3 regions of the Kitasatospora sp. NPDC028055 genome follow, and region 3 is predicted to be linked to each of the others. Evidence: riboswitches for the same ligand, from Rfam matches in the RefSeq annotation. Region 3 holds a riboswitch; each other region holds the start of a gene.
What was found. A riboswitch is a leader RNA that binds a small molecule or an ion and turns the genes downstream of it on or off. The one in region 3 is predicted to bind cyclic di-AMP.
Positions count from the first base shown of each region.

Region 1: it holds a riboswitch for cyclic di-AMP, as region 3 does, so the genes downstream of both, AB0F71_RS07815 (glycoside hydrolase family 16 protein) here and AB0F71_RS11525 (transglycosylase family protein) in region 3, are expected to answer to the same signal.
Region 2: it holds a riboswitch for cyclic di-AMP, as region 3 does, so the genes downstream of both, AB0F71_RS32910 (LysM peptidoglycan-binding domain-containing M23 family metallopeptidase) here and AB0F71_RS11525 (transglycosylase family protein) in region 3, are expected to answer to the same signal.

Region 1 covers NZ_JBEZXE010000004.1:103,938-111,078, forward strand. Annotated here, with positions in the region: gene aceB (malate synthase A) at 1-1,637, opposite strand, end outside; gene AB0F71_RS07805 (IclR family transcriptional regulator) at 1,839-2,636, shown strand; gene AB0F71_RS07810 (hypothetical protein) at 2,809-3,471, shown strand; gene AB0F71_RS07815 (glycoside hydrolase family 16 protein) at 3,614-4,912, opposite strand; cyclic di-AMP (ydaO/yuaA leader) riboswitch at 4,915-5,078, opposite strand; gene AB0F71_RS07820 (phenolic acid decarboxylase) at 5,501-5,836, shown strand; gene AB0F71_RS07825 (alpha/beta hydrolase-fold protein) at 5,955-7,115, opposite strand.
Region 2 covers NZ_JBEZXE010000048.1:32,915-40,055, forward strand. Annotated here, with positions in the region: gene AB0F71_RS32885 (HipA family kinase) at 1-349, shown strand, start outside; gene AB0F71_RS32890 (DUF3037 domain-containing protein) at 346-762, shown strand; gene AB0F71_RS32895 (MarR family transcriptional regulator) at 870-1,325, shown strand; gene purB (adenylosuccinate lyase) at 1,398-2,828, shown strand; gene AB0F71_RS32905 (MFS transporter) at 2,852-4,393, opposite strand; cyclic di-AMP (ydaO/yuaA leader) riboswitch at 4,707-4,889, shown strand; gene AB0F71_RS32910 (LysM peptidoglycan-binding domain-containing M23 family metallopeptidase) at 4,892-5,857, shown strand; gene AB0F71_RS32915 (DUF2470 domain-containing protein) at 6,114-6,839, opposite strand; gene AB0F71_RS32920 (RidA family protein) at 6,999-7,141, opposite strand, start outside.
Region 3 covers NZ_JBEZXE010000007.1:150,181-157,321, reverse strand. Annotated here, with positions in the region: gene mfd (transcription-repair coupling factor) at 1-485, shown strand, start outside; gene AB0F71_RS11540 (MazG family protein) at 608-1,645, shown strand; gene AB0F71_RS11535 (SDR family NAD(P)-dependent oxidoreductase) at 1,656-2,081, opposite strand; gene AB0F71_RS11530 (cytochrome P450) at 2,407-3,723, shown strand; cyclic di-AMP (ydaO/yuaA leader) riboswitch at 3,934-4,104, shown strand; gene AB0F71_RS11525 (transglycosylase family protein) at 4,106-4,873, shown strand; gene eno (phosphopyruvate hydratase) at 5,162-6,448, shown strand; gene AB0F71_RS11515 (septum formation initiator family protein) at 6,612-7,094, shown strand; partial or broken gene AB0F71_RS11510 (DUF501 domain-containing protein) at 7,066-7,141, shown strand, end outside.

The sequences.
Region 1 (7,141 bases), on a different contig from region 3:
AGCGCGGGGAGGGTCAGGAAGTCCGCGAACTCCTCGGCCAGGGCGACCTGTTCGAAGAGCTGGGCGGCCTCGCGCCAGCGGCCTGCCCGGTAGGCCTCGTCGCCGAACTCAGCGCGGAGCTCGGCCAGTTCGGTGGCGACCAGGGTGCGGACCAGCTCGGCGGTGGCCTTCTCGCCGGTGTCGGACAGCACGACCCCGTTGTGGATCCACTGCCAGATCTGCGAACGCGAGATCTCGGCGGTGGCAGCGTCCTCCATCATGTTGAAGATGCCGACCGCGCCGAGCCCGCGCAGCCAGGCCTCGATGTAGCGGACGCCGACCTGGACGGCGTTGTGCAGCCCGGCCCGGGTGCAGGTGCCTCCGGCGCCGGCGATGTCGAGCAGTTCGGCGGCGGTGACCGGCTCGGCGGGGCCCGGGTTGTCCTTCTGGTTGGGCCGCTCGCCGAGCACCGCGTCGAAGGAGGCCCGGGCGACCGGGACGAGGTCCGGGTGGGCGACCCAGGAGCCGTCGAAGCCGTTGCCGGCCTCGCGGTCCTTGTCCGCCTTGACCTTCTCCAGCGCGGCGGCGTTGACCTCCGGGTCCCTACGGCTGGGGATGAACGCGGCCATGCCGCCGATCGCGTGGGCGCCGCGCCTGTGGCAGGTCTGCACCAGCAGCCGGGTGTAGGCGGCCATGAACGGCGAGGCCATGGTGACGCTGTTGCGGTCCGGCAGGATGTAGTGCTCGCCGGCGTCGCGGAAGTTCTTGACGATCGAGAAGAGGTAGTCCCAGCGTCCGGCGTTGAGGCCGGCCGCGTGGTCGCGCAGCTCGTACAGGATCTCGTCCATCTCGAAGGCCGCGGTGATGGTCTCGATCAGGACGGTGGCCCGGACGGTGCCGTACGGGATGCCCAACTCGGCCTGGGCGTGGGTGAACACGTCGTTCCAGAGCCGGGCCTCGAGGTGGCTCTCGGTCTTCGGCAGGTAGAAGTACGGGCCGGAGTTGGGGTCCTCGGCGCCCTTGGCGATGAGCCGGGCGGCGTTGTGGAAGAAGTACAGGCCGAAGTCGACGAACGCGCCGGCCACCGGGACGCCGTCGACCAGCAGGTGGTTCTCGTCCAGGTGCCAGCCGCGCGGGCGGACCACGACGGTGGCGAGTTCGGCGGCGGGCCTGAGGGTGTAGGCCTTGCCGGCCGAGCTGGTGAAGTCGATCCGGCCCTCGAAGGCGTCGATCAGGTTGACCTGCCCGCTGACCACGTTCTCCCAGGTCGGGGAGGTGGCGTCCTCGAAGTCGGCGAGCCAGATCTTCGCCCCGGAGTTGAGCGCGTTGATGACCATCTTGCGGTCGGTGGGCCCGGTGATCTCGACCCGGCGGTCCTGGAGGGCGCGCGGCGCCTCGGCGACCTTCCAGTCGCCGGCCCGGACGTCGGCGGTCTCGGGGAGGAAGTCCAGCGTGCCGGTGCGGGCGATCTCGGCCCGTCGGCTCTTCCGCCTCGCCAGGAGCTCCTGTCGACGACCCTCGAAGGCGCGATGGAGGCCCACGACGAAGGCGACCGCCTCCGGGGTGAGCACCTCCTCGGCCCGATGGACGCGCGGTCCGGCGACAGTGACGACCGGAGCGGCGGGGGAGGCGCCGACGGGCCCCTGATCTGCAGCCATGAGCAGGACACTCCTAAGACGGTTGAGCCTGGCAAAGGGAGCTCCGGTGGGAACTTCCTCGGGTACTTCCTCGATCGTTACCCGCCTGTCGGCGGATTCGATTCTGTAAGGTGGAGACTAGTTTCCGCGATACAGAATTTCAACGGTTTGTTGAAGAGGTCGCCGGGACTCTACTCCTCCCCGACAGCGAAGGGAACGCCGGTGGTTGCGACCCCCGACACAGCATCGACGACAGGCGCCGACCGCGCGAGCGGCGGCGTGCAGTCCGTCGAGCGCGCCTTCCAACTCCTGGAGGCGCTGGCCGACTCGAGTGGCGTGGCCACCCTCAGCGAGCTCTCCACCAGCTCCGGCCTCCCGATGCCGACCATCCACCGACTGGTTCGTACCCTCGTCCAGCAGGGCTATGTCCGCCAGGACACCGCCCGGCGCTACACCCTCGGCCCCCGGCTGATCCGGCTCGGCGAGACGGCCGGCCGACTGCTCGGCAGCTGGGCCCGCCCGTACCTGGCCGAGCTCATGGAGGCCACCGGCGAGACCGCCAACCTGGCGGTGCTGGAGGGCGGCGAGGTGGTGTACGTCGGACAGGTGCAGTCGCGGCGCTCGATGCGGATGTTCACCGAGGTCGGCCGACGGGTGCAGCCGCACTGCACCGGCGTCGGCAAGGCGCTGCTCGCCCAGCTCCCCGAGGACGAAGCGCGTGCGGTCCTGGGCCCCAACCCGCTGCCCGCGCACACCGAGTACACCCTCACCGACCCGCAGGCGCTGATGGACCAGCTCGCCGAGGCGCGCGAGCGCGGGTACGTGGTCGACGACCAGGAGCAGGAGATCGGCGTCCGCTGCATCGCCCTCGCCGTCCCGGGCGCCCCCACGCCCACCGCCCTCTCGGTGTCCGGCCCGGAGGCCCGGATCCGGGCACTGGAGGAACAGGCCGGGGCGTCTGCACTGGTACCGGTGATGCACCAGATCGCGGCCCGGCTCGGGCAGGTCCTGGCACCCTGACGATCAGTCAACAGCCTTCCTCGACAAGAGCGATCGGGCCGATGTCGGCGCCCCGCCGTTCGAGTGGCGGTGGGCGAGTTGTGGCGCCGCCGCGTCGGCGGCTCGGACACCCTGGGGCGGACGCGGCCCGCGACGGCGCGGGCCGCCGGAGCACGGGAACAGGGTGAACGGCGTGGCACAGCACGGAGTACGGGGCGGCGCGGGGCGCAGGGGGTTCGGCCGGATCGGCCTGATCGGCCGGGCCGGATGGGTCGGCCAGGTCGGATGGGGCGGCCGGGCCGGATGGGTCGCGGCGGTGACGGCGGGCTGCGCGGCAGCCGCACTGGCCGCCGGCCCGTCCTGGGCGGTGCGGCACCCGGTGCCACGCCCGGACCTTGGGGTCGTCGCGCCGGGTGCGCCCGAGGCGTCCACGCTGCCGGCCGTGGTGGCCAAGCCGTCCGCATCGCACCTGGAGGTGGTCCGGATCGACCCGGACCCGGCGTCGCCAGGCGGCACCACCACCATTCACGCCTTCGTCGCCAACGCGGGCCCGGACACCACCGTGTCCCCGTTCACGGTGACGGTCACCCTCCCGAACGGGGTCACCGCGGCCCCCCCGTTCTACCCAACGGACTGTGAGGTCGTCGCACGCGGCAGGCAGGTGCGCTGCGTCTTCGGCCCCGGGCTGAAGGAGGGGCGCAGCGCGACCGCCCTCGTCCCGGTCGTGCTCTCCCCCGATCTGCCGCTCGGGGTCCTGGCGGGCGGCTCGGTCGAGGTGCGCAGCGCGGACGACCCGGGGGGCATCCGCCACCGGGAGCCGTTCGACATTCGGGTCGTCGAGACGACCCAGGGCTGACGGCCGGATCGCCCCACCGGTCACCGGCCGCCGGCGAGCGGCTGCCGGATCCCGGTGACCGGTGGGGCGGGCTCGTGGTTACCGGTAGACGTGGTCACCGGTACAGGTGGTTACCGGTAGACGAGGTCACCGGCAGACGCGGTCACCGGTAGACGCGGACGTAGTCGGCGGCCATGGTGATCGGGGCGTTCCCCTGCGGCGCCGGGTGGTACTTGCCGGCGCTCACCGAGAGGTTGAGGATCAGGTACGCCGAGAAGTTGGCCCCGACGCCCTTGCCGTCCGAGAACACCTTGACGCCGTTGACGTACCAGTCCACCGAGTTGGCGCCGTAGTAGGTGCCGATGGTCACCCACTGGTCGGCGGCGACGGCGCTCGCATCGGTGTAGTAGTCGGGGTTGCCGGGGTTGACGTGGTTGGTCAGCTCCAGCAGGTTCGGGTTGTCGGGGTGGTACTCGAAGGAGTCGATCTCCCCGTTGCCGTTCTTCCAGGTCCACAGGGCGGGCCAGGCGCCGGTGCCGGCGGGCAGCTTGACCCGGGTCTCGGCGTAGTCGCCGGTCTTGACCTGGAAGCCCTCGGCGGAGCCCTCGGTGGTCAGGAAGCCGGTGTTCCAGGACTGCTTGCCGTTCTCCAGGGTGGGGCCGCCCGGGGTGGCGGTGAACGTGGCGACGCCGTTCCCGACGGTGACGTTGTTCTTGTTCAGCCAGTCGAGCTTGTTGTCGTCCGGGTTGTGGTTCCCGTACTTGTACGAGGTGCTCTTGTCACCGACCCAGCGCTGGCCCCAGTTGATCGGGCCGTTGAACTCGTCGGACCAGGTCAGCGACTTGCCCGCGATCGGGGAGGACGGCGCCGGGGTCGTCGGGGTGGCCGTGGCGGTCGGGGTGCTGGTCGGGGTCGCGGTGGGGGTCGCCGTGGGGGTCGCCGTGGGGGTCGCGGTGGGGGTCGCCGTCGGGGAGGGGGCCGGCGTGGGCGTACCCGTGGCCGAGACCACCAGCTGCTGCGAGGGCAGGTTGTGCCACGCGCCGCCGAGGTCCTGCCAGAAACCGAACTGGGTGTACGTCCCGGCGGCCAGGGTGCGGGCGGCGCTGGTGTAGTTGAATCCGCCGGGGCAGATCTGCACGTTGCTCGCGTTGCCCGGGAAGTCCAGGTTGGTGCCGCGCGCGTCACGGACGCCGACGCCGACGGTCTTGGCGGTGAAGCAGGCCGAGGAGTGCAGGGCCAGCGAGGCGGTGCCGGCCTTGCCGGCGACCATGGTGGCGGGGGCGAGCCGGTCCTGGGTGACGGTCGGGCCGGTGGCGGCCTGGGCGCCGGAGACGGACGGCAGGCCGAGCAGGCCGGCGCCGGTGATGGCGAGCGCCCCGGTCGTGGCGAGGGCGGCGTTGCGGCCGCGGTGGGACGGACGGGCGTGGCGGGGCGCGCGACGGCGCCGGGCAGGCTGGTGCATGGGGATCCTCTGCGACGCCTGCGAGGTGAGCTGTCGGATTCGGGCTGCAGTTGCCCGGCCGCCTGTGGAGCGGCTTCACCCCTAGCCGCGACCCGCACGCTGGTGCGTACGGGCCGGGCGCTGACCTTGGTTCCCCCGCTCCCGTCCGCTGTGGTGCTCGGGTACTCGCCGGCGGGTGGACGGGACTCGGCGTCCCGGCGGCGGGGTCCGCGACGGCGGACGACGAGTGCAGGCTAGGCAGGCCATCCGTGGACGGACAACCTGATCAAGCCGGTTGTCGCACAGCTCACAGTGGTGTCGATCAACGACGCTGCGTGGTGGCCGAGTTGATCACCGGAGTCGACGCCGCCCGGTCCCCCCGTCCGGCCCGCCCGGACTGCCGACCGCACACTGTACGCGGTACGACGGTGGCGGACCGTACCGTGACCGCCGAACCGTGACCGCCGAACCGTGACATCCGTGGCGTGGAGCCGCCCGTATCCGCCCGGTCGGATAAATTGGAGCCCTGGGATTTTCCACGGTGCACAAGAGCACCGACCAGAGCCGTACGACCCGTCCGCCGTTCCGGAGAAGAGGTTCCGCCCCACCATGACCGCGCCCGCGCCCCTGCCCGCCTTCGCCGGCCGCACCTACGTCTTCCGGGCCGACAACGGCGCGGCCTTCCGCAACTCCTACTCGGCCGACGGCACCCGGCTGCGCTGGGAGGGCCTCGGTGAGTCGGCGGGCCAGTGGGAGGACGTGCGGCTGCACGTCGCCGAGGTCGCACCGGAGATCTACTTCGTCAGCTGGACGGAACAGAGCGGGATCACCGTCAGCCACGTGATGGACCTCAACGCGCTGACCGTACGGGCCTTCTGGACCTTCGAGGGCGAGGGCGGCCGGGTCGGCCAGTTGCACACCGGGACGCTGGAGCGGGTCGCCTGACCGGCGCCGAAACGGACCGACCCCCCGGGAGCCGCGGCTTCCGGGGGGTCGGTGTGTTCGGTGTGTTCCGTGCGTTCTGCGTGTCCTGCGTGTCCTGCGCGTTCCGCGGGCGGCGCCGTCAGACGGTCTGGCCCGGGTGGCCCGGCTGGTTCGGGACCTTGAGGTGCTGGGACAGCCACTCCAGTGAGGACGGCAGCAGGGCGCTCCAGGTCTCGAAGTTGTGGCCGCCGTTCTCGAGCATGCTGTAGGAGACCTTCATCGGGCTCTTCGCGGCGTCGATGAACGCCTCGGTGTCCTGCTTGTAGTTGCCGTCGCCCTTCTTGGTGCCGGCCAGCAGCACGGAGACGTTCGGCTGCGGCAGGTTCTTCAACCGCCACATCAGGTCGGCCTCGTTGCGGCGCTGCTTGCTGCCGCCGAAGAGGTCGCCGGTGGTCGGGTCGTCGGCCGCCTCGTAGTACCCGGAGAGGGACACGGCGGTCGGGAAGACGTCCGGGTGGCGCATGGCCAGCTTGAGCGCGCAGTAGCCACCGGTGGAGTTGCCCATGAAGGCCCAGGCCTGCGGGTCGGTCGAGACCCGGTAGCTGGCCTGGATCGCCGACGGGACGTCCTTGGTGAAGTACGTGTCGGACTGGGCGCCGCCGGGGATGTCCTCGCACTCGGTGTCCTGCGGCAGCGCGGGCGAGGGGCGCATCAGGACCATGACGGTCGGCTGCATCCGGCCCTCCTGCAGCAGCTTGAGCGCGGCGCCCGGGTAGTTGAAGCGGGTGATCAGGTTCTCGGCGATTCCTGGGAAGCCGGTGCTGACGATCACGGCCGGGAACTGCTTCTGCGCGTACTCGGGCTGGAAGTACTGGGGCGGAAGGTAGACGTAGCCCTCGGTCGACAGCCGGCTCTCCTTGCCGTCGATCCGGACCTTGCGGATCTCGCCGGACTGGCTGGGCTCACGGCCCATGGCGCCGCCGCCCTTGACCGAGGCCTGGCCTATGGTCTCGACCAGCAGTCGGCCGGAGGCGTCCGCCTTGTTGTGGATGACCACCGGGCCGGTGCTGCCCGTGCCCATCAGGTCGTCCCAACTGCTATAGAAGGCGAAGTAGTTGTTCGCCACCAGCCCGAGCGCGGCGAGCACCGCCAGCTGGGTGGCGAGCAGCGCGCCGATCCGGCCGAGCACCGCCTGCCAGCTCTTCCGGGCGAGTCTGGGCCAGAGCCAGACCGTGCCGACCATCATCACGACCGCCATCAGCACGGCCAGTGCCAGCACCTTGTGGCTCGTCAGACCCATTTTCCAGTTGCTCCCACGCCTCGAAC
Region 2 (7,141 bases), on a different contig from region 3:
GCGCAACCCCAACCTGCTGGTGGCGACCGGCGGGCTGCGCCTGATCGACCACGGCGCGAGCCTGATCTTCCACCACAACTGGGCCGGTGCCGCGGGCTGGGCGCGCCGCCCGTACGACGCCTCCGACCATGCGCTGCTGCGCGCCCGGCCGGACCTGGCGGCGGCGGACAAGGCGCTCGCGCCGATCGCGGAGGAGGCCGTCGAGGCGGCGGTGGCGCGGATTCCCGAGGTGTGGCTGGTGGACGAGTTCGGTTTCGACTCGCCCGAGGACGTGCGCGCCGCGTACCGCGCCCAGCTGACCGCGCGACTGGCCGGTCCGCGGGACTGGCTGCCGGAGGTGTCCGCATGACCGAGCCGCTGCCGGCCGCGCTGCCGGCCGTCGTGGAGCTGCACGACTACGAGTACGCCGTGATCAGGGCGGTGCCGCGGGTCGAGCGGGGTGAGTGCGTGAACGTCGGGGTGCTGCTGTACTGCCGGAAGAGTGCCCACCTGGGCGCGCGGACCCACCTGGACCAGGCCCGGCTGCTGGCGCTGGACCCGGTCGCGGACGTCCAGGGGGTGCGCCGGGCGTTGCAGGGGATCGAGGCGGTCTGCCTGGGCGGGCCGCAGGCCGGTCCGGCGGCCGCGGACAGCCCCGGGCAGCGGTTCCGCTGGCTGACGGCGCCGCGCAGCGCCGTCGTCCAGCCGGGGCCGGTGCACACCGGGCTGACCGCGGACCCGGAGGCCGAGCTGCGGCGGCTGTTCGACCAGCTGGTGCTCTGACCCCGCCGCTGCGCCCCGGCCCCGAACGGGTGGCTGTGAGGTGGCTCGCCGACGGTTGCCGTGGTCAAAGCTTGAGTTACTGAAGCACTCGGCCGTACGCTGGCCCCATGGGTTCGATCTCGACGACGACCGTACCGACCAACGCCGAGCTGATGGAGGCGTTGGCCGCCGTCGGTGCCGCGTACTTCCAGGACTTCGCGGCGGCCGCGGCCCGGCACGGGCTGTCCTCCTCCCAGGCCAAGGCGCTGGGCTCGGTGCAGGAGCCGGTGCCGATGCGCGCGCTGGCCGGGCGACTGGGCTGCGACGCGTCGAACGTGACCGGGATCGTGGACCGGCTGGAGACGCTGGGCCTGGCCAACCGGGAGGCGGCCGCCGGTGACCGCCGGGTGAAGATCGTGGTGATCACGGCCGAGGGCCGGGAGATCCTCAACCGGATCCGCGGCGAGATGGCCCGCACCCACCAGGCCTTCGAGGCGATGACCGACGAGCAGCGGATCGCCCTGCACTCGATCTGCCGGCAGGTCCTGCCGGTGCTGGCCGGCCGGACGGTTGCGCCGCAGTAGCGCCAAGGCTCTACGGGCGTAGCGCGTTGGCGGCTGCAGGGGGCGTGACCTCGGCTGTTAGGCTTGCGAAGCGTGAGCGCGAAGCCCCAGATCCCCAATGTCCTGGCCTCCCGGTACGCCTCGGCGACCCTGGCCCAGCTGTGGTCCCCCGAGCACAAGGTGGTCCTCGAGCGCCACCTGTGGCTCGCCGTCCTGAAGGCCCAGCAGGACCTCGGTGTCGAGGTGCCCGCGAATGCCGTCGCCGACTACGAGCGGGTGATCGACCAGGTCGACCTCGGCTCGATCGCCGCCCGTGAGCGGGTCACCCGCCACGACGTGAAGGCCCGGATCGAGGAGTTCAGCGAGCTCGCCGGCCACGAGCAGATCCACAAGGGCATGACGTCCCGGGACCTGACCGAGAACGTCGAGCAGCTCCAGATCCGCCAGTCCCTGGAGCACGTCCGGGACCGCACGGTCGCCGTCCTGGTGCGCCTGGCCAAGCTGTCCGCCCAGCACTCCGAGCTGGTCATGGCCGGCCGCTCGCACAACGTGGCCGCGCAGGCCACCACCCTGGGCAAGCGCTTCGCGTCGATCACCGACGAGCTGCTGGTCGCCTTCCGCCGCCTGGAGGAGCTGATCGCCCGCTACCCGCTGCGCGGGATCAAGGGCCCGGTCGGCACCGCCCAGGACATGCTGGACCTGCTCGGCGGCGACACCCAGAAGCTGGCCGAGCTGGAGCGCCGGGTCGCCGGCCACCTCGGCTTCGACCATGTGCTGACCAGCGTCGGCCAGGTCTACCCGCGCTCGCTGGACTTCGAGGTGCTCACCGCCCTCGTCCAGCTGGCCGCCGCGCCGTCCAGCCTGGCCAAGACCATCCGCCTGATGGCCGGCCACGAGCTGGTCACGGAGGGCTTCAAGGAGGGCCAGGTCGGCTCCTCCGCGATGCCGCACAAGATGAACACCCGCTCCTGCGAGCGCGTCAACGGCCTGGCCGTCATCCTGCGCGGCTACGCGTCGATGACCGGCGAGCTGGCCGGTGACCAGTGGAACGAGGGCGACGTCTCCTGCTCCGTGGTGCGCCGGGTCGCGCTGCCGGACGCCTTCTTCGCCTTCGACGGCCTGCTGGAGACCTTCCTCACCGTCCTGGACGAGTTCGGCGCCTTCCCGGCCGTGATCGAGGCCGAGCTGGACCGCTACCTGCCGTTCCTGGCCACCACCAAGGTGCTGATGGGCGCGGTGCGCGCGGGCGTCGGCCGGGAGACCGGCCACGAGGTCATCAAGGAGCACGCCGTCGCCTCGGCGCTGGCGATGCGCGCCGGCGCCCGGGAGAACGAGCTGCTGGACCGCCTCGCCGCCGACGAGCGGATCCCGCTGGACCGGGCCGCGCTGGACGCGCTGCTCGCCGACCGGCTGTCCTTCACCGGTGCGGCCGGGGCGCAGGTCGCCGAGGTCGTCCGCCAGGTGGAGGCCGTCGCGGCGGCCTACCCGGAGGCGGCCAAGTACGCTCCGGGTGACATCCTCTGACACTCCGTTGAACTGACCTGGCGTCAGTTCTCCGACGAGGGCCCTGCCGCCGTTCCGGTGGCGGGGCCCTCGTGCGTCCGGGGGCGGCCCGGGTCGAGCGGCGGGGTGGTGGTGGCGCAGGGCCAGTCGCAGTTCGGCTCGGCCACCGGGCGCTCCTCCTCCGGCGCCAGCACGTTGCCCCGGACGGTGGCGAAGGCGATCAGCCCGCCGGCGGCCAGCAGGCCCGCGCAGATCAGCATCGCGGTGTGGAAGGCGGAGTCCACCGCGGACGGCACCCGGTAGGCGTCGCCGCTCAGTCCGGCCAGGGCCGGCAGGGCGGCCACCGCGAGCAGGCCGGCCGCGCGGGCGGCGGCGTTGTTGACGCCGCTGGCGATGCCCGCGTGCCGCACCTCGACGGCGGCCAGCACGGTGGCGGTCAGTGGTGCGACCAGCAGCGTCATCCCGGAGCCCATCACCGCGACCGCGGGCAGTACGTCCGCCCAGTAGGAGGAGCCGGGGCCGGTGCGCAGCATCAGCAGGACCCCGGCGGCGCACAGCAGCGGGCCGACGGTGAGCGGGACGCGCGGGCCGATCCGCTTGCCGAGCCGCCCGGCGCGCGCGGACAGGGTCAGCATCAGCAGCGTGATCGGCACCAGGGCGAAGCCGGAGACCAGCGGGGAGAAGCCCGAGACGATCTGCAACTGCACCACCAGGAGGAAGAACACCCCGCTGAACGCCGCGTAGACGCAGAGGGTGACCAGGTTCACGGCGGTGAACAGCCGGGAGGAGAACAGTCCGAGCGGCAGCATCGGGTCGGGTGCGCGCCGCTCGACGGCCACGAAGGCGGCGGCCAGCAGCAGCCCGAGCGCACCGGTGACCCAGACGGCGGGGGACAGTCCCTCCCCGGCGGCGGTGAGCGCGTAGGTGACGGCGCCGAGCGCGAGGGCGGCGAGCAGGGCGCCGGGTACGTCGAAGCGGCCGGTGGCGGACTCGTCCCGGCTCTCCGGGACGTAACGGGAGGTCACCGCGATCACGGCGGCGGCCAGCGGCAGGTTCAGCAGGAAGATCCAGCGCCAGCCGGGGCCGTCCACCAGCCAGCCGCCGAGGAAGGGGCCGACGGCCGCCGACACCCCGCCCAGGCCGGACCAGAGGCCGACCGCCGCCGAGCGGTCGTCCGGGTGGAAGACCGCCTGGAGCATGGCGAGCGAGCCCGGGGTGAGCAGCGCCCCGCCGATGCCCTGGACGGCGCGGGCGGCGATCAGCACGTGGATGGTCGGGGCCGCGGCGCAGGCCGCGGAGGCGACGGCGAACCAGACCACGCCGATCAGGAAGACCCGGCGCCGTCCGTAGCGGTCGCCGAGGGCGCCGCCGAGCAGGATCAGACCGGCCAGGGTGAGCAGATAGGCGTTCAGGGTCCATTGCAGGGAGGCGAGGGAGGCGCCGAGGTCGGCGCCGATCCGCGGCAGGGCGACGTTGACGACGGTGCCGTCGAGCATCGCCATGCTGGAGCCGAGCACGGTCGCGAGGAGTACCCAGCGGCCCTGCGCGGTGCCCAGGCGCAGAGTGCCGGCTTGAGAGGTGGCCACGGGCCGAATCCTGCGCCCGCCGGGGCGCACGTGACAAGGGTCACCGGGTGGTGTGTCGGTCGGTGGCGGTGCGTGAACGGACGGTCGCACGGGGGTGGTGCCCGCGGCGCAGGGTGGTGGATCAGTGGCGCCGGGTGAATGGATCGTGCACTGATCGTGCAGGGGATCATCCGGAGGGTGACGGCGGCGGTGCAGTTTGTTGCCGATTCAAGAGATCGACATTGCTTCACCCGAACGGATGAGTTTTAGTTCAGCGACCGCCCGGCCAGTCCGGACGGATCCACCGGGTGGAACGCCGAGTCCTGCCGCTGCCCGGTGGCTCGCACCGAACTCTGTACGGCAGGAGCGGGGGACCCACAGGTAAGTCGCCGGACCGGAGTTCGCGCCTTTTCGGGCGCGGACCACCAGGGCCGGCTTGGGGTGAAGCCGCGCATGCGGCCGGGCAACTCCAGCCCGAACCCGACAGCTCACCTCGCAGGCGTCGGAGAGGAAAATTCCATGCCTGCACAGGCTCGTCGTATCGCCCTGCCCCGTGCCGCCCGCATCGGCATCGCCACCGCCGTCACCGGCGCCTCGTTCGTCCTGCCGCTCGTGACCGCGATCAGCGCCCAGGCGCACACCTCCCCGGCGGCCACCACCGCTCCGGCCGCCTCCGAGGCCGCCGCTCCGGCTGCCGCCCCGGCCGCCCAGCAGAGCTACCGCGTCGTCAGCGGTGACTCCCTGTCGAAGATCGCCGACGTCAAGCACGTCGAGGGCGGCTGGCAGGCGCTGTACGAGCAGAACCGCTCGGTGGTCGGTGCCAACCCGAACCTGATCTTCCCCGGTCAGCAGCTGACCCTCGCCGGTCACGCCGCTGACGCCGCGAAGCCCGCTGCCCCGGCCAAGCCCGCCGCTCCGGCGAAGCCCGCCGCTCCGGCCGGCCAGGACACCTCCGCCGCCGCGGACACCCAGGTGCAGGTCCGGACCGAGGCCGCCAAGCCCGGCGCCCAGCTGCAGACCCAGGTTCAGACCGCCGCCCCGGCCCAGGCCGTCACCGCCGCCCCGGTCGCCGCCACCTCGGGCTACGTCGCCCCGCTCGCCAACCCGGTGCTGGGTGAGGCCTACGGCGTGGCCGGCTCGATGTGGGCCTCCGGCCACCACACCGGCCAGGACTTCGTCGCCGCCACCGGCACCCCGCTGCGCGCCGTCGCCAACGGTGTCGTGGTGAAGGCCGGCAACGGCGGCGCCTACGGCAACGAGGTCGAGATCAAGCTCGCCGACGGCAAGTACGCCCAGTACGCGCACCTGTCCTCGATCGGCGTGAGCATCGGTCAGACCGTCACCGTCGGCCAGCAGCTCGGCCTCTCCGGTGCGACCGGCAACGTGACCGGCCCGCACCTGCACTTCGAGATCCGTACCGGTCCGGAGTACGGCTCGGACATCGACCCGGTCGCCTACCTGCGGGCGCACGGCGTCGCGCTCTGACCCTGCTGGTCCTTCCGCAGGAACGTGTGAACCACCGCTGATGCGGGGCGAATCGACCGCCCGGGATGGTCATGTCGGGTGACCGCTCGACCGGGTGATCGCCGCACCAGTGGACCTGGGCGCGGGACACGCCCAAGGCCGGCCGGCCGTACGGGGATACCTCTCGTACGGCCGGGCCGGCCGCTGCCGTTTCCCGGCTCGGGGAGCGGGTTGGGGTGGGCGGGGGTCAGTTCCGGCGGGCCGGGGTGGGCGGGGGTCAGTTCCGGCGGGCCGGGAGGTCGTGTTCGGCGGCGGTCAGCAGGTCGTGCATCCGATGGCCGAAGTCCTCGGTGTCGCGGGCGGGTTCGGGGAAGACCAGGCGGACGTCGCGGTGGCCGTGCGAGTGGTCCAGACGCAGCACCAGGCCGTGGCGGTCCAGGGCGAGCGGGCGGACGTCCGGGCCGTGGGTGAGCAGCGCCGGGTCGAGCAGCCGGGTGAGCAGGTCGAGGGCGTCGGCGTGGTCGTCGGCCAGGTGGGTGAGCAGGGCGGCCTCGTGCCGGGCCAGCGGGTCCGGGGCGGCGAGGGCGAGGTCGGCGGCGGTGAGCGCGCCGGTGCCGTACGGGGTGGCGAGGACGGCGTGGGCGACGTCGACCCGCAGGTGGACGCTGAGGCCGTCGTCGGCGAGGTGGGCCAGGTGCAGCCGGCCGGCCAGGGTGAGCCGGGCGCGGATGCGGTCGCGGACCGCCACGGGGGAGACGTCGGTGACGTCGAGCACGACGGCCAGGCCGTCGGTGGCGGTGGCGCTGGCGAGGGCCGCGACGAGCGGGGCGTCCAGCGGGGCGCGCAGGCGCAGTCGGGAGCCGTGGACGGAGACCGGGGTGTCCAGGTCGTGGCGCTCGCCGAGGGCGCGGACGGTGAGCGAGGAGGTCGCGCTGAGCAGGCTGCGGACCCGTTCGGCGGTGGTGGGCTCGGGCACCTCGGCGTCGCCGGCGGTGAGGCTCATGGACGGACCTCCTGTTTGTTAGGTGAGCCTAACCTAATCTCCCTCTGGAGGTGTGACAAGTGGGCGCGTGGGGACGTGGAGGTGTGAAGGGGGGCGGAGATGCGGCGAGGGTCCGGACGCGTGGTGGCGTCCGGATCCCCGGGGCGTCGTGGTGGCGGGTCAGGCGATGACGGCCTGGGCGTCGATCTCCACCAGCATCGGCTCCTGCGGCAGTTCGACGAAGATCGTGGTGCGGCACGGCTTCACCCCGCCGGGCTTGACGTTCTCCTCGATGAACTCGGCGTAGACCTCGTTCATCAGCG
Region 3 (7,141 bases):
AGGAGGAGCCGCTGGAGGTGAAGATCGAGCTGCCGGTCGACGCCCACGTGCCGCACGACTACGCCCCCGGCGAGCGGCTGCGGCTGCAGGCCTACCGCTCGATCGCGGCGGTCAACTCGGAGGCGGACATCCAGCAGGTCCGGGACGAGCTGGCGGACCGCTACGGGAAGCTGCCCGAGCCGGTCGAGAACCTGCTGATGGTCGCCGGCCTGCGGCTGTACGCCCGCCGCTGCGGGATCTCGGACATCACCCTGCAGGGCTCCAACGTCCGCTTCGGCCCGGTGGAGCTGCGGGAGTCCCAGCAGTTGCGGCTGAACCGGCTCTACCCGCGCAGCCAGGTCAAGGCGGCGGCCCGGCAGCTGCTGGTGCCCCGGCCGAGCACCGGCCGGATCGGCGGCAAGCCGCTGGTCGGGCGCGAACTGCTCGGCTGGTGCACCGAGTTCCTGTCGGCGATGTTCGACGACCTGGCGGGGACGAAGAAGTAGCCCCGGCGGGCCCACAGCGGTCCACAGCGGTTCACGGCGGTCCCGGGCCCGGCCCGGGACCGCCGCTCGGCTGACCGGCACCGGCCGGGGCCCGGGGCGCCCGCGGCGGGTAGGTTCGAGGTGTGACGACTAATGGTGTGCCGACGGACGCCCCGGGCGCGAAGCTGATCCTGCTGACCACCACCCACCGGGTGGCCCCCGGGCTGCTGGCGTGGCCGGCCTGGGAGGCGCTGCGGTCGGCCGGGCGGGTGCTGGTGGCGGACGAGGGGCATCCGCAGGTGGCGGCGGTGCGGCAGGCCGGGGTGGCGGTGGAGGTGGTGCCGGCCGGGTCGGCGCCGGCGCTGGCGCGGCTGCTGACCGGGCAGCCGGCCGGGGCGGGGCCGACGGTGTGGCTGGGCGGCCCGGACGGGGACCCGGGGCTGACGGACGCGCTGGCCCGGCTCGCGGTGGAGCACGCCGGGGAGGTGCCGGAGATCGAGGTGCTGCCCGGCTCGTACGACCTGCCGGGTGCGCGGCTGCTGGACCTCGCCTCGGTGATGGACCGGCTGCGCTCGCCGGGCGGCTGCCCGTGGGACGCCGAGCAGACCCACGAGAGCCTGGTGAAGTACCTGGTCGAGGAGGCCTACGAGCTGGTCGAGGCGATCGAGGAGGGGGACCGGGACGCGCTGCGCGAGGAGCTGGGCGACGTCCTGCTGCAGGTGTTCTTCCACGCCCGGATCGCCGAGGAGCACCCGACCGGGCCGTTCACCGTCGACGACGTGGCCGGGGACATCGTGGACAAGCTGGTGTACCGGCACCCGCACGTGTTCGGGGACGTCGAGGCGGAGGGCGCCGCCGAGGTGGAGGCGAACTGGGAGCAGTTGAAGGCGGCCGAGAAGGCGGACCGGGAGTCCGTCCTGGACGGCGTCCCGGCCGGGCTGCCGGCGCTGGCGTACGCGGCGAAGCTGGTGTCCCGGGTGCGCCGGGCGGGCTTCGCACAGGTGCCGGACGAGCCGTACGAGCTGCCGGCGGAGCTGACCGCGGAGTCGGTGGGCCGACTGCTGCTGGCGGTGGTGCAGCGGGCGCACGACGCCGGGGTGGACGTGGACGCGGCGCTGCGCTCGGCCGCGCGCGGCTACCGGGAGGCGGTGCGCGCGGCCGAGGGGCTCAAGCCGGAGTAGTGGGGGCGGCTCAGGCCGCCGTGGCGGTGCGCTCCGAGGCGGACCGCTGCGGCGGGACGAGCTCGCCGATCGCCTCGCCGATCAGGACGACCAGTTCGGCGAGGCGCTCCAGGTCGAGGTGGGCGGGCAGGTCGGCGAGGGAGACGATCCGCTCGCCCTTCGGGCCCGCCACGCAGAAGAGGTCGATCGGACCGAAGTGCTTCTCGGCGGTGTCGACCAGGGCGGCGACGTCGCTGGGCCGGCGGACGTCGCCGGAGACGCCGACCACGGGGCAGCCCGGCCGGTCGAGTTCGGCGGCGAGGTCCTCGGCGACGCCGACGTGGGTGTCGGCGATCAGCATCCCGGCGGCGTCGGCCGCGGTGAACCGGCGGGCGAGGTCGGCCCCCGAACCGCCCGCGAGTACCGCGATGACGACGACTGCTCCGCTGACCGTCATTGGTCCAGCTCCTCCCTGCGGGCGGCACCGCACCGGCGCCCGCGCGTACTTCGGAGGATCGTAGGCACGTCCTGACCCTCCGCAACAGGGATTACCCCGCAGGTGACCAGGCTCACGCCTGCCGCCCGGCCAAGAGCTGGCCAAGGCCTGTCCACCCGGCGTCCACGAGCCGTCCACGGAGTGTCGGCGTCCCGCTCGCGTGCCGGTCACGGACGGTTCGCGCGGCGGTGACCTCCGGCCGGTCGCGGCGGTGACCTCCGGCCGGTGGCGGGGGCGCGTCCGCCGGTGGTCCGGGCCCGTCCGGTCCAGCGGTTACGGTCGACCCATGCCAGCTCAGCCCGAGGGCGCCCAGCCCGCCGCCCAGCCCGACCCGCAGCTCTTCACCTGGGAGTTCGCCGCCGACCCGTACCCCGCCTACGCCTGGCTGCGCGAGCACGCGCCGGTGCACCGCACCAAGCTGCCGAGCGGGGTGGAGGCCTGGCTGGTGACGCGCTACGCGGACGCCCGGCAGGCGCTCGCGGACAGCCGGCTGTCGAAGAACCCGGCGCACCACAGCGAGCAGGCGCACCGCACCGGCCGGGTGGGCATCCCGGGGGAGCGGCAGGCGGACCTGATGACCCACCTGCTGAACATCGACCCGCCGGACCACACCCGGCTGCGCCGCCTGGTGGCGAAGGCGTTCACCCCGCGCCGGGTGGCCGAGTTCGAGCCGCGGGTCCAGCAGCTGACCGACCGGCTGATCGACGGCTTCGCGCAGCGCGGTTCGGCGGACCTGATCCACGAGTTCGCGTTCCCGCTCCCCATCTACGCGATCTGCGACATGCTGGGCGTGCCGGCCGAGGACCAGGACGACTTCCGCGACTGGGCCGGAATGATGCTGCGCCACACCAAGCCGGGCCAAGCGGGCGGCCAACGCGGCGGTGTGGGGCGGGCGGTGAAGCGGATGCGGGCGTACCTGCTGGAGCTGATCCACCGCAAGCGGGCGGACCTCGGGGACGACCTGATCTCCGGCCTGATCCGGGCGAGCGACCACGGCGAGCACCTGACCGAGAACGAGGCCGCCGCGATGGCCTTCATCCTCCTCTTCGCCGGGTTCGAGACGACGGTGAACCTGATCGGCAACGGCACGTACGCGCTGCTGCGCAATCCCGGGCAGCGGGCCCTGCTGCAGGAGTCGGTGGCCCGCGGCGAGACCGCGCTGCTGGAGACCGGGATCGAGGAACTCCTGCGCTACGACGGGCCGGTGGAGCTGGCGACCTGGCGGTTCGCGACCCGTCCGCTGACCATCGGCGGGGTGGAGATCCCGGTCGGGGATCCGGTGCTGGTGGTGCTGGCGGCGGCGGACCGCGATCCGGCCAGGTTCTCCGACGAGAACACCCTCGACCTGGCCCGGAGCGACAACCCCCACCTGGGGTTCGGGCACGGCATCCACTACTGCATCGGCGCCCCGCTGGCCCGGCTGGAGGGGCGGTCCGCGCTGGCCACGCTGCTTTCCCGGCTGCCCGATCTGCGACTGGCCGAAAGCCCGGAGAATCTGCGCTGGCGGGGTGGCCTGATCATGCGTGGATTGCGCGAACTTCCGGTCGAATTCAGTCCGGAGCTCAGGTCGCCGCACGGCCTTCCTGAGCCGGCGACACGCTGACGGGGCATCCGGAACCGGCCACCAGCGGCGGTATGAACGCCCATCAAACCGGACAAAGACCCGCCGTTGGTAGGCGATCGAACACGGGCCGTAATTCTGGTGTGATGTCGGTGATATGAGCTTGTGATTCGTCTGAGGATCTGTCTAGTCTCCGTGGAGTTCGCAGCTGCGGACCTCGTGCGCGGGACGCCGAATCCTGCCCGCCGCGTCACGGGAAACCGACCAGAACCCTGGGCAGGGGCGGGGGAACCAGGTTTGTTGCCGTTCCTCCACGGCTCGGGGTGAAGCCGCCCGCGCGGAATCGATTCCGCAGACGGCGGCCGGGCCACCTCCCGGTCCGAACCCGACAGCTCACCTCGCAGGCGTGCGGAGAGGGACCTTCATGCTGTTCGTTGGAACTGGCCGTCATCGTCGTCGCACCCAGGCCGAGAAGGCCATCGCCGTCGCAGGTGTGGCCGGCGTCGGACTCGCACTGCCGCTCCTCACCGCCACCGGTGCCTCCGCCGCCCCGGCCTCCGTCTGGGACTCCGTCGCCCAGTGCGAGAGCGGCGGCAACTGGAGCATCAACACCGGCAACGGCTTCTCCGGCGGCCTCCAGTTCACCCCCAGCACCTGGAAGGCGTACGGCGGCACCGCGTACGCGGCGCAGGCCAACCAGGCCAGCAAGGCGCAGCAGATCGCGGTCGCCGAGAAGGTCCTCGCCTCGCAGGGCCCCGGCGCCTGGCCGGTCTGCTCCAAGAAGGCCGGCCTGAGCAAGGGCGGCGCCTCGGCCGAGGTGGACACCTCCTCGGACGCCAAGCCGCAGAAGCAGCAGGCCCAGCAGCAGGCTCCCAAGGCCGCCGCGAAGCCCGCCCAGTCGAAGCCGGTCCAGCAGTACGCGCCGAAGCACGCCGCGCCGAAGCAGGCCGAGAAGCCCGCCGACCCGTCGGCGCAGCAGTACGCCCCCAAGCACGCCGCCCCGCGGGCCGCCCAGGCCCCGGCCGCCACGACCGGCCACGACTACACCGTCCGGGACGGCGACACCCTGTCGGGCATCGCCACCGCCCAGGGCGTGTCCGGCGGCTGGCAGGCGCTGTACGACGGCAACCGCGGCACGGTCGGCGGCAACCCGGACCTGATCGTGCCCGGCCAGGTCCTGCACCTGGGCTGAGCCGGACCGTTTCCACGGCGGACGACACGCTGGACAGGTGACGACACGCTGGACAGGTAGGGGGCCGCGCCCGGCGGCCCCCTACGTCCGCGTCCGCCCGCCCCGGTGGGACGCGCCGGGACGAGCAGGTGAACTACCGGTGGGTAGCCGGGCCACACGGTGAGACGCAGCCCAGGCCGACGTGGCCCCGGGAGCCCGGGCGGTTAGGCTCTGGTCGTAACGACTCCGCAATCGTCCGGCCGACGGCACCACCCGCAGCCGGACCCTGCTTCCGCAAGGAGATGCTTCGTGCCGTCCATCGATGTCGTCGTAGCCCGTGAAATCCTCGACTCCCGCGGCAACCCCACGGTCGAGGTCGAGGTCGGCCTCGACGACGGCAGCACGGGTCGTGCCGCTGTTCCGTCGGGTGCCTCGACCGGCGCCTTCGAGGCGCTCGAACTGCGCGACGGCGACAAGAACCGCTACTTCGGGAAGGGCGTGGAGAAGGCCGTCCTGGCCGTCATCGAGCAGATCGGCCCCGAGCTGGTCGGCTACGACGCCACCGAGCAGCGCCTGATCGACCAGGCCATGCTCGACCTGGACGCCACCCCGGACAAGTCCTCGCTCGGCGCCAACGCCATCCTGGGCGTGTCGCTGGCCGTCGCGCACGCCGCCTCCGAGGCCAGCGACCTGCCGCTGTTCCGCTACCTGGGCGGCCCGAACGCGCACGTCCTGCCGGTCCCGATGATGAACATCCTCAACGGCGGCTCGCACGCGGACTCCAACGTCGACATCCAGGAGTTCATGATCGCCCCGATCGGCGCGGAGTCCTTCTCCGAGGCCGTCCGCTGGGGCGTCGAGGTCTACCACACCCTCAAGGGCGTGCTGAAGGAGCGCGGCCTGTCCACCGGCCTCGGCGACGAGGGCGGCTTCGCGCCGAACCTGGACAGCAACCGCGAGGCCCTGGACCTCATCACCGAGGCCATCCAGAAGGCCGGCTACGTGCCCGGCCGCGACATCGCGCTCGCCCTGGACGTCGCCGCCTCCGAGTTCTACGAGGACGGCGCCTACCAGTTCGAGGGCAAGGCGCTGACCTCCGCCGAGCTCATCGAGTACTACGCCGAGCTGGTCGCCTCCTACCCGCTGGTCTCCATCGAGGACCCGCTGGACGAGTCGGACTGGGACGGCTGGAAGGCCATGACCGTCAAGCTGGGCGACAAGGTCCAGCTGGTCGGCGACGACCTGTTCGTCACCAACCCGGCCCGCCTGGCCAAGGGCATCGAGACCGGCACCGCCAACGCGCTGCTGGTGAAGGTGAACCAGATCGGCTCGCTGACCGAGACCCTGGACGCCGTCGAGCTGGCCCAGCGCAACGGCTACCGCTGCATGATGTCGCACCGCTCCGGCGAGACCGAGGACGTCACCATCGCCGACCTGGCCGTCGCCACCAACTGCGGCCAGATCAAGACCGGTGCCCCGGCCCGCTCCGAGCGCGTCGCCAAGTACAACCAGCTGCTGCGCATCGAGGAGATCCTCGACGACGCCGCCGAGTACGCCGGCCGCGGCGCCTTCCCGCGGTTCAAGCACGAGGGCTGAGCACGCCCGGGCCGGGCGACGTCCGGCCCGGCCGCCGGGGGCCCGAGGCCCCCGGTAGCGCACGCCTGACCGGTGCCCCGCCGCTCACCCCGTAGGGTGGACGGCGGGGCACCGTCGCGACCAGGAGGGGATACGGGAGATGGCTGGCTGGAGGATCCCGGGCTTGGCGGCCCGGCCTCGGTTCACGAGCCGGGCGACCGTCCTGGTCCTGGTGCTCTGCTCGCTGGTGGCGATCCTGGCCTACCCGACGCGGCAGTTCATCTCCCAGCGCGCCGAGATCTCCGCCCAGCGGGCGAAGGCCGACCACGCGCGCCAGCAGGTCGACCAGCTGCGCCGGGACAAGGCACGCTGGCAGGACCCGGAGTACGTCAAGGCGCAGGCCCGCGCCCGGCTGCACTACGCGGTGCCGGGGGAGACCCCGTACATCGCGGTGGACCCGGCCGGTCCAGCCGCCCAGCCCTCCGCCCCGGCCGGTTCGGCCGCTCCCGCCGCCGACGCGGCCGCCGGCCCGGCGAAGGCCGCCAAGCCCTGGTACACCAGCATCTGGGACTCGGTGGACGCCGCCGACACCGTCGCGCTGGCTCCCGCCGCACCCCGTCCGCTCCCCCCGTCCTCCGTTGGAGACCCCACCCCCCATGACCACTGAGAACCACCCCGCCGTCTCCGACGCCGACGTCGCGGCCATCGCCGCCC